Regions from separate parts of the Stenotrophomonas sp. YJH_SMC_122 genome, predicted to be linked through region 2. Evidence: riboswitches for the same ligand, from Rfam matches in the RefSeq annotation. Region 2 holds a riboswitch; the other holds the start of a gene.

Region 1 (7,231 bases), on a different contig from region 2:
TGGTCCAGCACCTGGCCGATCTGGCCGCCTTGTAGCGGCACCCCGGACGCGCATGGCACATGCGCCTGTCACCCAGACGCGGTAAACAGGACATTGCCCATGTCCATCCGCAGGGAAGTTGATCATGCAGAGCACGCTCCAGGTAACGCTGTACGGCCCGCAGGGCGATACGCCGGCACTGCAGCTGCCGCAGATGGAAGGGCCCTCGGTGGCCATCCCCGAAGCGGTACTGCGCCGGCTGGTGTCCGATCTCTACACCGCCCGTTCCCTGCTCAATCCCGAGCAGCTGGACGAGGCCCGGCAGGAGCTGGACCGCGTGCTGGAGCGCTGGGCCGACATCCACGAAGGCCTGCTGCTGGACGTGGAAGTGCATGGCAGATGAGCGACGTTGCACGGCGGCCGCCGCGTGGGCTGCGCGGGCAGGCGCATCACTGAACCGCGCCCCCAGTTGCGGATGAAACATTTTGCACTGCGCAAAAGCTGTGCTATCAATAGATCCCATGAACGCAGCCGCTACCCGCTTTTACTGGTATTACTTTCCGAAGCCACTGGCGGAGGAAGGACTGCGCTCACCCTGAAGAAAGCTTCAGACGCATTCCCGAAAGCCGCCAGCGAACCTGGCGGCTTTTTTCATGCCGCCACGCTGGGGACCCCCAACGTTCCGGAGATCTCCTGCAATGCCCCCGCACACCGACGACCTGCGTATCCGCACCATCGAACCGCTGACACCGCCTGCCCAGCTGCTGGCGATGCTGCCCTGTGACGATGAAGCTTCCGACACCGTCAGCGCCTCGCGCGCGGCCCTGCACCAGATCCTGCACGGCCGCGACGATCGCCTGGCGGTGGTGGTGGGCCCGTGCTCGATCCACGACCCGAAGGCCGCCATCGAGTACGCCCAGCGCCTGAAGCCGCTGCGCGATTCGCTGGCTGGCGAGCTGGAAATCGTCATGCGCGTGTACTTCGAGAAGCCGCGCACCACGGTGGGCTGGAAGGGCCTGATCAACGACCCGGACCTGGACGGCAGCTTCAGGATCGACAAGGGCCTGCGCATCGCCCGTGGCCTGCTGCGCGACATCAACAAGCTCGGCCTGCCGGCCGGTGTTGAATTCCTCGATGTGATCTCGCCGCAGTACATCGCCGACCTGGTGGCATGGGGCGCGATCGGCGCACGCACCACCGAAAGCCAGGTGCATCGCGAGCTGGCTTCGGGGCTGTCGTGCCCGGTCGGCTTCAAGAACGGCACCGATGGCAACGTGAAGATCGCTGCCGACGCGGTGGGTGCGGCATCCAACCCGCATCATTTCCTGTCGGTCACCAAGCAGGGCGGCACTGCCATCGTGTCGACCACCGGCAACCCGGATTGCCATGTGATCCTGCGCGGTGGCAAGCAACCGAACTACGACGCTGGCAGCGTGGCTGAGGCCTGCCAGGTGCTGGCCAAGGCCAAGCTGCCGGCGCGACTGATGATCGACGCCAGCCATGCCAACAGCCTGAAGAACCCGGAGAACCAGCCGAAGGTGATCGACGACATCGCCGCTCAGATGGAAGACGGCGAACAGCGCATCGTCGGCGTGATGATCGAGAGCCATCTGGTCGGTGGCCGCCAGGAACTGGTGGAAGGCCAGCCGCTGGTCTACGGGCAGAGCATCACCGATGGCTGCATCGACTGGGACACCACCGTGACGGTGCTGGAGCGATTGGCTGCGGCCGTGCGTGCCCGTCGTGAAGTGAAGGTGTCCGAGGCCGCGTGAATGAAGCCGCCTGATGGCGGCACGTGTGTGGATGGCGGCCAGCGCCTGCGGGGGTGCGGCCGCGATCAGGGCCGGCCGGAGTTGGAGACCGGCCCGTCCGCACCGGCGATGCGCCTGGCGCTGCGCATGAGCGACAGCGCCAGGTACATCGCCGGGGTGGTGCAGTCGATCCGCGCCCAGCATGGAATCCAAGGCGAACGCGAACCTCAATGCACTTCGTCGTGGTACACGAACTTCGGCATTTCCCAGCGGTAGTGGATCGCCAGCAGGCGCAGCGCGAAGCCGCCGCCCAGGCAGCACAGGATCGCGGTGGCATCGGCCACGCCCCAGTGCAGCAGCAACAGGTAGGCCGCGCCGGTCAGCAGCGCGATGATCGCGTACAGCTCCTTCTGGAAGATCAGCGGCACCTCGTTGCAGAGGATGTCGCGCAGCACGCCGCCGAACGCGCCGGTCAGCATGCCGGCGATCAGCACGATCGGCATCGCATGTCCGGCTTCGCGTGCGATCGAACAGCCGATCAGGGTGAAGGCGATCAGGCCCAGCCCGTCGAGCACCAGAAAGGTGCGGCGGAAGTGGTGCATCCAGCGTGCGACCCAGGTGGCGATCAGCGCCGCGCACACGGTAAAGCCGAGGTACTCGGGATGTTTGACCCAGCCCAGCGGATAGTGGCCAAGCAGGATGTCGCGCAGTGATCCACCACCGAGGGCGGTGACGCAGGCGATCATGACCACGCCGAACAGGTCCATGCGGCGGCGGCCGGCGGCCAGTGCGCCGGTCATGGCTTCGGCGGAAATGGCAATCAGGTAGATGATGGACAGCAGCATGGGACAGGCTCCGAGAGCGGTGGGGCCGGCCATGCGCGACGACCGCCACTGCCTGCGCAATGACGGGATGACGATGACCGGTGCCGCTCCCGCTGTCCTTTTGCCTGAGAGTTCAGCGGCGTCGGCCGCGTGCCCCTTCGGCGGATCGTCCCGGGCGTGCCCGGTGACCTCTCTCCAGCTCGGCGAGTCGAATGCATGGTTGGTGGGATTCCAGCCCACCGGCCTGAGCGATCATGGGAGCCTGCGCCTTCGGCGGGCGCCAGCGCGGCGCCTCTCTCCTGCATTCGGGCGCCAGTATATCCGCTGCAGTGCAGCACGGCATAATCCAGGCATGGCCCCGTCCCTCCGCCCGTGGTTCCTGTACCTGCTCGAATGCCGCGATGGCAGCTATTACGCCGGCATCAGCACCGACGTGGACGCGCGCTTCGCCGCCCACCAGGCCGGCAAGGGCGCGCGCTACACCCGGGCCCGGCCACCGCTGCGCGTGCTGGCCGTGCGCGAATACCCGGACCGGGCCGCCGCCTCACGCGCCGAGTGGCAGCTCAAGCAGCAGCCCCGCGAGCGCAAGCTGGCCTGGCTGCAGGCGCCGGATTCCAGCCTTCTGTAGAGCTGGGCCCACGCTCGGCTCCGGATTCTGTAGGTCCACGCCATGCGTGGATGGGCTGCCGGGCCATGCGATGATCGCTCCGCGCCAAGCGCTGGAGACCCGGATGTCCACCTTTGCTTTTCAGCACGACCGTCGGTCATTGTCGTCGCTGTGGTACCCGAAACCGAAGGCGCCGTGAACGATGCGCGCCGCCGGCAAAGCATGGATCTCCGTCGTCGTGCTGGTCGCCGGCATCGCGCTGTTGCCTGGCCTGCTGTACCTGCTCGGGCTGGCATTGGCAGGCGGTCGGCCGAAGCCGGCCGACCGCGCGCCCAGTGGTATGGCTGCGTGCAGCAGTGAACCACGCGCGGGATACCAGCCGATGAATCCCTGGCGTTTCGCCGCGCAGTTCTTCGACAAGGACGTGATGAAGAAGAAGGTGCCGGAAGTGGAGCGGGAGGCCTTCTGGATTGCCCGGCGCCACCTGTGGCGGCAACCACAGCGCGGCATGCCGCGCTGGCATCTCAGCAGTACCGCATTGGCGATCTGGATCACCCGGCATTGGAGTACTGCGCAGATTGCCGACACCGCGAGGAAGGAGGACTTCTGCCGGACCTGGTCGAAACGGCGGGTGCCCGGTGGCCCGATGAACCGGTAGATCCACGCCATGCGTGGAGGGTGTTGACGGGGTCAGAGTCCTTTCCTGCGGAAAGGGATCCGACCCCGCTGCGCGCAGCCCTACCGCTTCGGCCGCCGGTCGTCGCGGTCATCACCGAAGATGATGCGCGCGCTGCGTTGGTAGCTCCAGTACGCCACGGCCCAGTTCAGCAGCACCACGATGCGGTTGCGGAAACCGATCAGGAAGAACACGTGCGCGGCCAGCCAGAACCACCACGCCAGCACGCCCGACAGCTGCAGTCGGCCCAGGTGCACGATCGCGGCCATGCGGCCGATGGTGGCCAGGTTGCCGTAGTCCGCGTACTTGAACGGACCGGGCTCGGGCGTGCCGTGCAGCCGTGCGCGGATCACCTTGGCCACGTATTTGCCCATCTGCTTGGCGGCCGGTGCCACACCGGGGACCGGCTTGCCGTCGGCCTGGCTCAGCGCGGCCAGGTCGCCGGCCACGAACAGCTCCGGGTGATCGGGCAGGGTCAGGTCCGGTTGCACCGGCACGCGTCCGGCGCGGTCCAGCGGCACGTCCAGCGTGCGCGCCAGCGGTGAAGCGGCCACGCCGGCGGCCCAGACCACGGTGCGCGCCGGTACGAACTGTTCGCCGAGCTTGAAGCCCTGGCTGTCGATGTCGCTCACCGGGGTTCCGGTCAGCACTTCCACGCCCAGCTTTTCCAGTTGGCGGCGCGCCTTCAGCGAAAGCACATCCGGGAACGAGGACAGCACGCGCGGCCCAGCCTCGACCAGCCGCACCTTGGCGCTGGCCGGGTCGATGTGGCGGAATTCGTTGCGCAGCGTGTGGCGCGCGATCTCGGCCAGGGTGCCGGCCAGTTCGACACCGGTGGGACCACCACCGACGATGGCGAAACTCAGCCACGCCGCTTTCTTCGCCGGGTCCGGTTCGGCCTCGGCGCGTTCGAACGCCAGCAGCAGCTTGCGGCGCAGCGCGATGGCATCGTCCAGCGTCTTCAGGCCGGGCGCATCATCGGCCCACTGGTCGTTGCCGAAGTAGGCGTGGGTGGCGCCGGTGGCCAGCAGCAGGCTGTCGTAGTCCAGCGTGCTGCCATCGGCCATGCGGATCTGCCGCGCCTGCTTGTCGATGGCCACCACTTCGCCGAGGCGGACTTCCACATTGCGCTGGTGGCCGAGGATGTGGCGCAGCGGTGCGGCGATATCCGGCGCGGACAGGCCGGCGGTGGCCACCTGGTACAGCAGCGGCTGGAACAGGTGATGGTTGCGGCGATCGACCAGGGTGATGCGTATGCGCTCGCGGGCCAGGGCACGGGTGGCCCAGAGACCGGCAAAACCGCCGCCGACAACGACCAGGTGGGGAACGCGCTCGCGACTCATCGACTCACTCCAGTGGGGGCATCGGGGGAAGCGCCTGGCATCTTCGCACGGCGGCCACCTGTCACGTCAGCGCCTGCCCGGATCGGCGATACTCGGGTTCAGGCAACGGCCCGTGAGGAGCCCATGAGCGAACCGGAAAAGCGCATCGCCCTGTTGATCGACGCCGACAATGCGCCGGCCTCGAAGATCGACGAGGTCCTGGCGGAAGTCGCCCGCTACGGCGTGGCCAACGTGCGCCGTGCCTACGGCAACTGGAAGAGCCCGCGACTGAAGGGGTGGGAAGCGGTGCTGCATGAGTATGCGATCCGCCCGATCCAGCAGTTCGCCTACAGCAAGGGCAAGAACGCTTCGGACATGGCGATGGTGATCGATGCCATGGACCTGCTGTACGCGCGCAACCTTGATGGCTTCGCCATCGTCTCCAGCGATGCGGACTTCACCCCGATGGTGATGCGCCTGCTGACAGATGGCGTGAAGGTATATGGCTTCGGCGAGAAGAAGACGCCCGAGCCGTTCGTCAATGCGTGCTCGAAGTTCACCTACCTGGAGGCACTGGGCCAGACCCATGCCAGCGTGCCGGATGCCGAGCAGGCGTCCAGCGAGCAGGCTTCGAACGAGCCGGTGGCCAACGACGATTCGCGTCCGCGCAAGAGTGGCGCGGAGATGCGCAGCGACACGCGGCTGGTGAAGATGCTGCGCCGTGCGGTGTCCGCGGCCGAGGGCGAGGATGGCTGGTCGCACCTCGGCCCGGTTGGCAGCCAGATCGGCAACCAGGCCTCGTTCGATCCGCGCAACTACGGCTACGGCAAGCTCAGCGATCTGCTGGCGGCGATCGGCCTGTTCGAGCTGAAGAAGGATGGCAAGTCCTCCTACGTGCGCGCGCTGCCAAAGAAGAACCGGTAGTGCCGGCCGCTTGCCGGCAATGCCCGGATGCCAGGTCCCGCATCCGGCACGCACACACCTGTATCGATCAGGCGTATCGTTGCCGCTCGCATTGCCAGCAAAGGAAACCCGCATGTTGAAGATCTGGGGCCGCCGCAATTCCAGCAACGTCCGCAAGGTGCTGTGGTGTGCCGAGGAAATCGGCCTGCCGTACCAATCCATCGAGGTCGGCGGCAGCCACGGCGGCACGCAGACGCCGGAGTACCAGGCGATGAATCCCAACGGCCTGGTGCCGGTGATCGAAGACCACGGCCTGCCGCTGTGGGAATCGAACGCCATCGTGCGCTACCTGAGCGCGCGCTATGCGCTGGGCACGCTGTACGCCGAGGACCCGATGGAACGCGCCCAGGCCGAGAAGTGGATGGACTGGAGCACTTCGCGGATGGCACCGCTGTACAGCGACCTGGTCTGGGGCATCATGCGCACCGCGCCGGCCGACCGCGACGAAGCGCGCATCAGTGCCGCCATCGTGCGCGCCGGTGACTACCTGGCGATGGCCGACGCTACCCTGGCCAGGCAGCCGTGGCTGTCGGGCGAGAAGTTCGCGATGGGCGACATCCCGCTGGGCTCGCTGGTCTACGCCTGGTACGAGCTGCCGATCCAGCGGCCGGAGCTTCCGCACCTGGCGGATTGGTATGCGCGCCTGCGCGAGCGGCCGGCCTACCAGCGCGGCGTGATGTCGCCGCTGACGTAAGCGAAGGCGTTCGGGGTCGGATCCCACCCGACGGGTGGGCTCTGACCCGTCAATACAGATCCGTCGGATCCACATCCAGCGACCAGCGCACCTTGCGGGCTTCCGGCAGCGCATACAGCTGCGGTACCAGTTGCGAAAGCACGCCATGCAGGGGCGGCCGCTGCGGCGCCGACAGCAGCAGCTGCGTGCGCTGGTAGCCGGCGCGGCGTGGCATCGGGGCTGGCATCGGCCCGTAGGCCTCGACCACGTCCTGCTCGCCCAGCAGCTGCCGCGCGGCCAGCAGGAATGCATTGGCATGCTCCACCTGCTGCGCTTCAGCACGCATCAGCGCCAGATGCGCGAATGGCGGGAACCCGGCCGCCTGGCGCTGGTTCAACTCGGCCTGCGCAAACGGGTGGTAGCCACCGCTGACCAG
Region 2 (7,231 bases):
CGGTGCCTTCAGCGGCACCGCGTCGCCGGCCTGCGCCACTTCCAGCAGGGCCAGCGTACGCGGCGGATCCACCATGGCCGCCAGTTCCTCAAGAATGCCAGCCACCGCCGGTAGCGCGGTTTCATCGGCCACCAGCAGCACCTGGCCGACGCCGGCCGGCGGCCTCCATTCCCAACCTTCGCTGCTGTCGGCGCAGTCGGCATCGGGAGCCAGCAACAACACGCGGTCGCCGGGGCGTGCATGGATGGCCCAGCGCGAGGCCGGCCCGGTCTCGCCATGCAGCACGAAATCAACATCGACCTCGCCCAGCTCTGCACGCAGCTGGCGGATGGTGTAGGTGCGCATCGGCGGGCGCTGATCGTCCGGCAGCGCCCGGTAGCGCGGATACCAGTCCTCGCCGCACGGCACCTGCGGCAGGTCCTGGCCAGGCAAGGGGAAAAACACCTTGATGCGCTGGTCCGGGCCTCCGGTCTTCATCCGTGCCACGTCGGCACCGGTGAACACCATGCGGTCCAGCGAAGGGGAAAGCACGCGGCGCTCCTTCAGCGCCACCTCGAACAGGCGGTAGGTCTGCTGCGCAGCCATGGGGGAACCTCATGCGACGACATCGGATCGGCTGGCTGTCGTGCATCCACGCACCGGCTGGCTGGAAGGCCCAGCCTAGTCCGGTCGTCCCCTGTCGCAAGCATTTCGGGCATCGCGGCCTGCCCTACCCCTGCACGCTGCTCAATGGCCCGTGCAGGCCGCCTGCGCCGCGCGTTCACGCCGGTGTTCCCAGTACCAGAACACGAAGCCGGCGCCGAAGAACGCCGCCTGGCCCAGCGCCAGGTGCAGTGGGCTGCCGCTCAGCAGTGGTGACACCACGCCGGCCACCACGGTGCTGATCATCAGCTGCACGAAGGCCTGCAGCGACGAGGCCAGGCCGCGCTGATGCGGGTACATGTCCAGCACCGCCAGCGCCAGGATCGGGAAGATCAGTGCCATGCCCATGCCACCCAGGAAGATCGGCAGTACCGCCCATGGCAGCACGAACTGTGGCGACAGCACCACGTAGCCGACGTTCAGCAGCACCGACAGCGCGCACAGGCCGAAACCAATGGAGACCTGGCGGGTGGGCGTGGTGTGCCCGGCCATGCGCCCGGACAGGAACGAGCCGGTGGTCATGCCGCCGATGGTGGGGATGAACAGCCACGCAAAGCCGCCCTCGCCCAGGTGCAGGTGCTGCATCACGAACACCGGCGCCGAGGAGATGTACAGGAAGATTCCACCAAAGCCGATGCTGCCGGCCAGCGCCAGGCGCAGGAAGCGCGGGTTGAAGCCGATGCGCACGTAATCACGCATCAGCACGCGCGGCGACAACGGCACGCGCGCTTCGACCGGATGGGTCTCGGGCAGGTAGCGTGCAGTGGCCGCCAGCAGGACCAGCGCGAACACCACCAGGAACCAGAAGATCAGCGGCCACCCCGCGCCGCTGAGCAGGATCCAGCCACCGATGATCGGCGCGATGGCCGGGGCGATGCCGAACAGCATCGACACCTGGCTCATCAGCCGCTGCGCGTCATGGCCGTGGTACAGGTCGCGGATCACCGCGCGGCCGACGATCATGCCGACACCCGCCGACAGGCCCTGCAGCGCACGGAACGCCAGCAGCGTGGTCAGGTCGGTGGACAGTGCGCAGCCCACCGAGGCGCCGACGAACACCACCAGGCCACCGAGGATCACCCGCTTGCGGCCCCAGGCGTCGGACAGCGGACCGTGCGCCAGGCTCATCAGGCCGTAGAACAGCAGGTAGACGCTGATGGTCTGCTGCACCGCCACCTCGTCCACCGCCAGGCGCCGGGCCAGCTGCGGGAAGGCCGGGAAGATGGTGTCGATCGAGAACGGGCCGAACATGGCCAGGCCGGCAAGCAGCAGGGCCATGCGGCGGGTGGAGGGAGCAACAGCGGCGGTCATGGGAAAGGCGTCCGGCAGGGCCATGCGTCGCACGCACGGCGGGCGCCGGTCCCCGTCTGCAGGGAGGGCGCCAGATGAATTCGGGTATCCGGCCATCATAGGTGGGGATTGCGCCCGATGCCATGCAGCGGTGCACAAAACGCATGGCCGGGCCATCGGCCATTCAGGCGCGGCGGCCGGCGCCGGGGGCGGCCGGCGGGCCCGCAACGGGCTATAATCGGCGGGCAACACGGTGGGAGAAGCGGAACACCGCTGCCGAAGGCGCAACGCCCGTAATCGCTCAGGCCCGATACCACCCGTAACAGAACTCTGGAGAGACCGGTTCGATCCGGCGCCGAAGGGGCACGAAGCCGCGGTTTTTCCGCGCTTCCAAACTCTCAGGCAAAAGGACAGAGGGGCGCCCCGCAGACCGCCGACCGGCGGCTTGTGCCCGTGCGTGTGCCCTTTCCTGACGGATCCTTCGCCATGTCCCAGAACACCCCTTCCCTGCGTGAGCTCGAGCACCACAATGCGTTCGTCGAGCGCCACATCGGCCCCAACGATGCCGAGATCGCGCAGATGCTCGACGTCGTCGGCCACGCGTCGCTGGATGCGATGACCGATGCCATCGTGCCGGCCAAGATCAAGTCGCCGGCACCGCTGGCGCTGCCGGAGTCGATGACCGAAGTGCAGGCACTGGCGAAGATCCGCGCGATCGCCGACAAGAACACCGTGCTGCGCAGCTTCATCGGCCAGGGCTACTACGGTACCCATACCCCGAACGTGATCCTGCGCAACATCCTGGAAAACCCGGCCTGGTACACCGCCTACACCCCGTACCAGGCCGAGATCTCGCAGGGCCGCATGGAAGCGCTGATCAACTTCCAGACCCTGTGCGCCGACCTCACCGGCATGGAAATCGCCAACGCCTCGCTGCTGGACGAAGCCACTGCCGCCGCCGAAGCGATGACGCTGGCCAAGCGTTCGGCCAAGTCGAAGTCGGACACCTTCTTCGTGCATGACGCCGTGCACCCGCAGACCCTGGAACTGCTGCGCACGCGCGCAGAACCGATGGGCATCGTGCTGCGCGTCGGCACCCCGGCCGAAGCACTGGAAGCGGAAGCCTTCGGCCTGCTGCTGCAGTACCCGGACACCTTCGGCCAGGTCGGCGACTACAAGGCGCTGGTTGATGCCGTGCACGCGCGCGGCGGCCTGGTGGCCGTGGCCACCGACCTGCTGGCACTGACCCTGCTGGCCGCCCCGGGCGAATGGGGCGCGGACATCGTGGTCGGCAACAGCCAGCGTTTCGGCGTGCCGTTCGGTTTCGGTGGCCCGCACGCCGCGTTCATGGCCTGCCGTGACGCCTACAAGCGCTCGATGCCGGGCCGCCTGATCGGTGTCTCCATCGATGCCCAGGGCAACCCGGCCTATCGCCTGACCCTGCAGACCCGCGAGCAGCACATCCGCCGCGAGAAGGCGACTTCGAACATCTGTACCGCACAGGTGCTGCTGGCGGTGATGGCCTCGATGTATGCGGTCTACCACGGTCCGGAAGGCCTGACCCGCATCGCCCGGCGCACCCACCGTCTGGCCTCGATCCTGGCTGCGGCACTGCGCAACGCCGGCGTGCAGGTCGGTGGCGACTTCTTCGACACCCTGCACATCACCGGCGTGCATGCCGATGAGATCCACGCCAAGGCACGCGCCGCCGGTTACAACCTGCGCGCGATCGACAGCGACTCGGTCGGCATCAGCCTGGACGAGACCGCCACCCGCGCCGACGTGGTCGCACTGGCCGCCGTGTTCGGCGCGCAGGCCGACGTCGACGCACTGGATGCCAGCACCGCCGACGCACTGCCGGCCGGCCTGCTGCGCCAGTCCGCGTTCCTGACCCATCCGGTGTTCAACACCCACCACAGCGAGCACGAACTGCTGCGCTACCTGCGTTCGCTGGCCGACAAGGATCTGGCGATGGACCGCACGATGATCCCGCTGGGCTCGTGCACCATGAAGCTCAACGCCACCGCCGAGATGATCCCGGTGACCTGGCCGGAGTTCTCGCAGATCCACCCGCTGGTGCCGGCCGACCAGGCGCTGGGCTACAAGGAACTGATCGACACGCTGGAAGCGATGCTGGTCGAATGCACCGGCTACGACGCGGTCAGCCTGCAGCCGAACTCCGGCGCGCAGGGCGAGTACGCCGGCCTGCTGGCGATCCGTGCCTACCACCGCTCGCGCGGCGAGGGCCATCGCGACATCTGCCTGATCCCGGATTCGGCGCACGGCACCAACCCGGCCTCGGCGCAGATGTGCGGCATGAAGGTCGTGGTGACCAAGACCGATGCCAACGGCAACGTCGACGTCGAGGACATCCGCCTCAACGCCGAGAAGTACAGCGACCGCCTGGCCGCGATCATGATGACCTACCCGTCCACGCACGGCGTGTTCGAGGAAGAGGTGGTCGAGATCTGCGAGATCATCCACAAGCACGGCGGCCAGGTGTACACCGACGGCGCCAACATGAACGCGCTGGTCGGCGTGGCCAAGCCGGGCAAGTGGGGTTCGGACGTATCGCACCTGAACCTGCACAAGACCTTCTGCATCCCGCACGGCGGTGGCGGCCCGGGCGTCGGCCCGTGCGCGGTCAAGGAGCACCTGGCGCCGTTCCTGCCGGGCAAGCTGGGTGACAACGGCCCGGTCGGCATGGTCAGCGCGGCCAGCTTCGGCAGCGCCTCGATCCTGCCGATCAGCTGGATGTACATCGCGATGATGGGCCGCGAAGGCCTGCGCAAGGCCACCCAGGTCGCGCAGCTCAACGCCAACTACATCGCCAAGCGCCTGGCCCCGCACTTCAAGACCCTGTACACCGGCCGCAACGGCCTGGTGGCGCACGAGTGCATCCTCGACGTGCGCCCGCTGGAGAAGACCAGCGGCATCGGCGCCGAGGACGTCGCCAAGCGCCTGATCGACTTCGGCTTCCACGCCCCGACCCTGAGCTTCCCGGTGGCCGGCACGCTGATGGTCGAGCCGACCGAGAGCGAGTCGCTGCACGAGCTGGACCGCTTCATCAACGCGATGATCCAGATCCGCGAGGAAATCAGCGCGATCGAAGACGGCCGCCTGGACCGCGAGGACAACCCGCTGAAGAACGCGCCGCACACCGCCACCGCGGTGACCGCCAGCGAGTGGACCCACGCCTACCCGCGTGAACTGGCCGCCTTCCCGCTGGCCAGCCTGAAGCAGAGCAAGTACTGGCCGCCGGTGGCGCGCGTGGACAACGTGTACGGCGACAAGAACGTGATGTGCGCCTGCATCCCGGTCGATGCCTACAAGGATGATGAAGTCGAGGCGTAAGCCTTCGATCCATCGAAAGTGAGAACGGCCCGCGCAAGCGGGCCGTTTTTTCAAGGGCGCGTGGACCAGGGTCCACACCCACGACAATCCGATCATGGGTCCGGCATCTGCCCCAGGCTCAGCTGCCACGACACCCCGAAGCGGTCCTGCACCCAGCCATAGCGGTTGCTGAAGTCGTAGTCGCCCACCGGCATCAACCAATGGCCCCCCTCGCCCAGCACGCGTGCCGCACGCTCGAACTGCTCGGCACCGGAACACTCGACGAACAGCGAGATCGACGGGCTGAAGGTGAAGTCGTGCACATCCAGGCTGTCGAAGCACAGGTAGTGGGTGCCACCGAGCAGGAAGATCGCCTGGCGGACCTGGCCGGGCACGCCGGCGCCGGCCCCCTCGGGGTGGCGTTGCAGGGCCAGCAGGCGGAAATCGGCGAAGGCTTCGGCGTACAGGGCCAGCGCGGCCTCGGCCTGGCCGGTGAACATCAGGAAGGGACGGCTGCGCAGCATGCGGTACTCCTGGTCGACGGGCCGCTGGCGGCCCACACGATCAAGATGGCACGGCGGATGTATGCCTGCTGTAGAGCCGAGCCCGCGCTCGGCTGGCGGCCACGCGAACAGCAGCCGACCGTCGGGTCGGCTCTACAGAACATTCGGCGACCGCAGCCGACCGTGGGGTCGGCTCTACAGCAGCAATCAGGCCTCGCGCATGCGCCGGGCGATGGCGCTGCCGGCAGCGATGGTGGCGGTCAGCGCCACCATCGACAGGAACTGCAGGCGGGTATGCGATTCACTCAGCAGCAGGCCGAAGATCAACGCGAGGATCGCCAGTGCGCAGCAGGTCAGCCACGGGAAACCGGCCATGCGGAACGGCAGCCGGGTACCCAGGCGATCGGCGCGGCGGCGCAGTACCAGCTGCGACACCAGCGACAGCGTCCACACCAGCAGGCAGGTGGAACCGACGATGTTCAGCAGCACCGGCAGCACCCGGTCCGGGAACAGCAGTTCCATCACCGTGGCCGCAAAGCCGAACAGCACGCTGGCCAGCACGGCGATGACCGGCACCTGCCGTGGATCGGTCCAGCCCAACACGGCCGGTGCTTCGCGGCGCTGCGCCAGCGAGTACATCATGCGCGAGGCGCCGTAGAGGTTGGCATTGAGCGCCGACAGCAGCGCGATCACCGCGATCAGGGTGATGGCGGTGCCGGCGCCCGGAATGCGCGCGATGTCCAGCACGGCGGCGAACGGCGACTTCAGTGCTTCGCTGGTCCACGGCACCACGGCGATGATCACGCTCAGCGAGCCGATGTAGAACACCAGGATGCGCCAGGCCACGGTACGGATGGCACGGGCGATGCTGCGTTCGGGATCTTCGGTTTCGGCCGCCGCAACGGCAACGATTTCGGTGCCACCGAAGGCAAAAACGACAACCAGCAGCGCCGCACCGATCCCGGCCAGGCCCTTCGGTGCGAAACCACCGTGTCCGGTGAAGTTGCTCAGGCCAGGTGAGGTCACCTGCGGCAGCCAGCCCATCAACAGTGCCACGCCGATGGCAATGAAGGCCAGGATCGCCGCCACTTTCAGGATGGCGAACCAGAATTCGAACTCGCCGAAGTTCTTCACCCCGAGCAGGTTGATCGCAGTGAAGAACAGCATGAAGGCCAATGCAGCCATCGGCACCGGCACCGCCGGCCAGACCGTCGCCAGCAGCCCGGCCGCACCCACCGCTTCGGCGGCGATCACGATCACCAGCTGCACCCACCACAACCAGCCGACCGTGGCGCCAGCGGTGGCGCCCATGGCATCGGCGGCGTACACCGAAAACGCGCCGCTGGTCGGTTTGGCCGCCGCCATCTCGCCCAGTGCGTTCATCACGATGATCACCAGCGCGCCAGCGACCAGATACGAGACCAGAACCGCCGGGCCGGCCGCCTGCACGCCCACGCCCGAAC

The links. A riboswitch is a leader RNA that binds a small molecule or an ion and turns the genes downstream of it on or off. The one in region 2 is predicted to bind glycine.
Region 1: linked by a shared signal. The riboswitch ahead of AC5P66_RS13270 (trimeric intracellular cation channel family protein) and the one ahead of gcvP (aminomethyl-transferring glycine dehydrogenase) in region 2 are both predicted to bind glycine.

The regions. Positions count from the first base shown of each region.
Region 1 is NZ_JCAFST010000009.1:64,039-71,269, reverse strand. It holds gene AC5P66_RS13285 (DUF6616 family protein) at 1-35, shown strand, start outside; gene AC5P66_RS13280 (hypothetical protein) at 125-382, shown strand; gene AC5P66_RS13275 (3-deoxy-7-phosphoheptulonate synthase) at 678-1,751, shown strand; gene AC5P66_RS13270 (trimeric intracellular cation channel family protein) at 1,958-2,575, opposite strand; glycine riboswitch at 2,660-2,763, opposite strand; glycine riboswitch at 2,777-2,866, opposite strand; gene AC5P66_RS13265 (GIY-YIG nuclease family protein) at 2,907-3,182, shown strand; gene AC5P66_RS13260 (hypothetical protein) at 3,364-3,819, shown strand; gene AC5P66_RS13255 (NAD(P)/FAD-dependent oxidoreductase) at 3,900-5,180, opposite strand; gene AC5P66_RS13250 (NYN domain-containing protein) at 5,304-6,083, shown strand; gene AC5P66_RS13245 (glutathione S-transferase family protein) at 6,196-6,816, shown strand; gene AC5P66_RS13240 (primosomal protein N') at 6,866-7,231, opposite strand, start outside.
Region 2 is NZ_JCAFST010000003.1:333,682-340,912, reverse strand. It holds gene AC5P66_RS06855 (siderophore-interacting protein) at 1-585, opposite strand, end outside; gene AC5P66_RS06850 (multidrug effflux MFS transporter) at 727-1,953, opposite strand; glycine riboswitch at 2,253-2,356, shown strand; gene gcvP (aminomethyl-transferring glycine dehydrogenase) at 2,419-5,286, shown strand; gene AC5P66_RS06840 (VOC family protein) at 5,379-5,789, opposite strand; gene AC5P66_RS06835 (amino acid permease) at 5,976-7,231, opposite strand, start outside.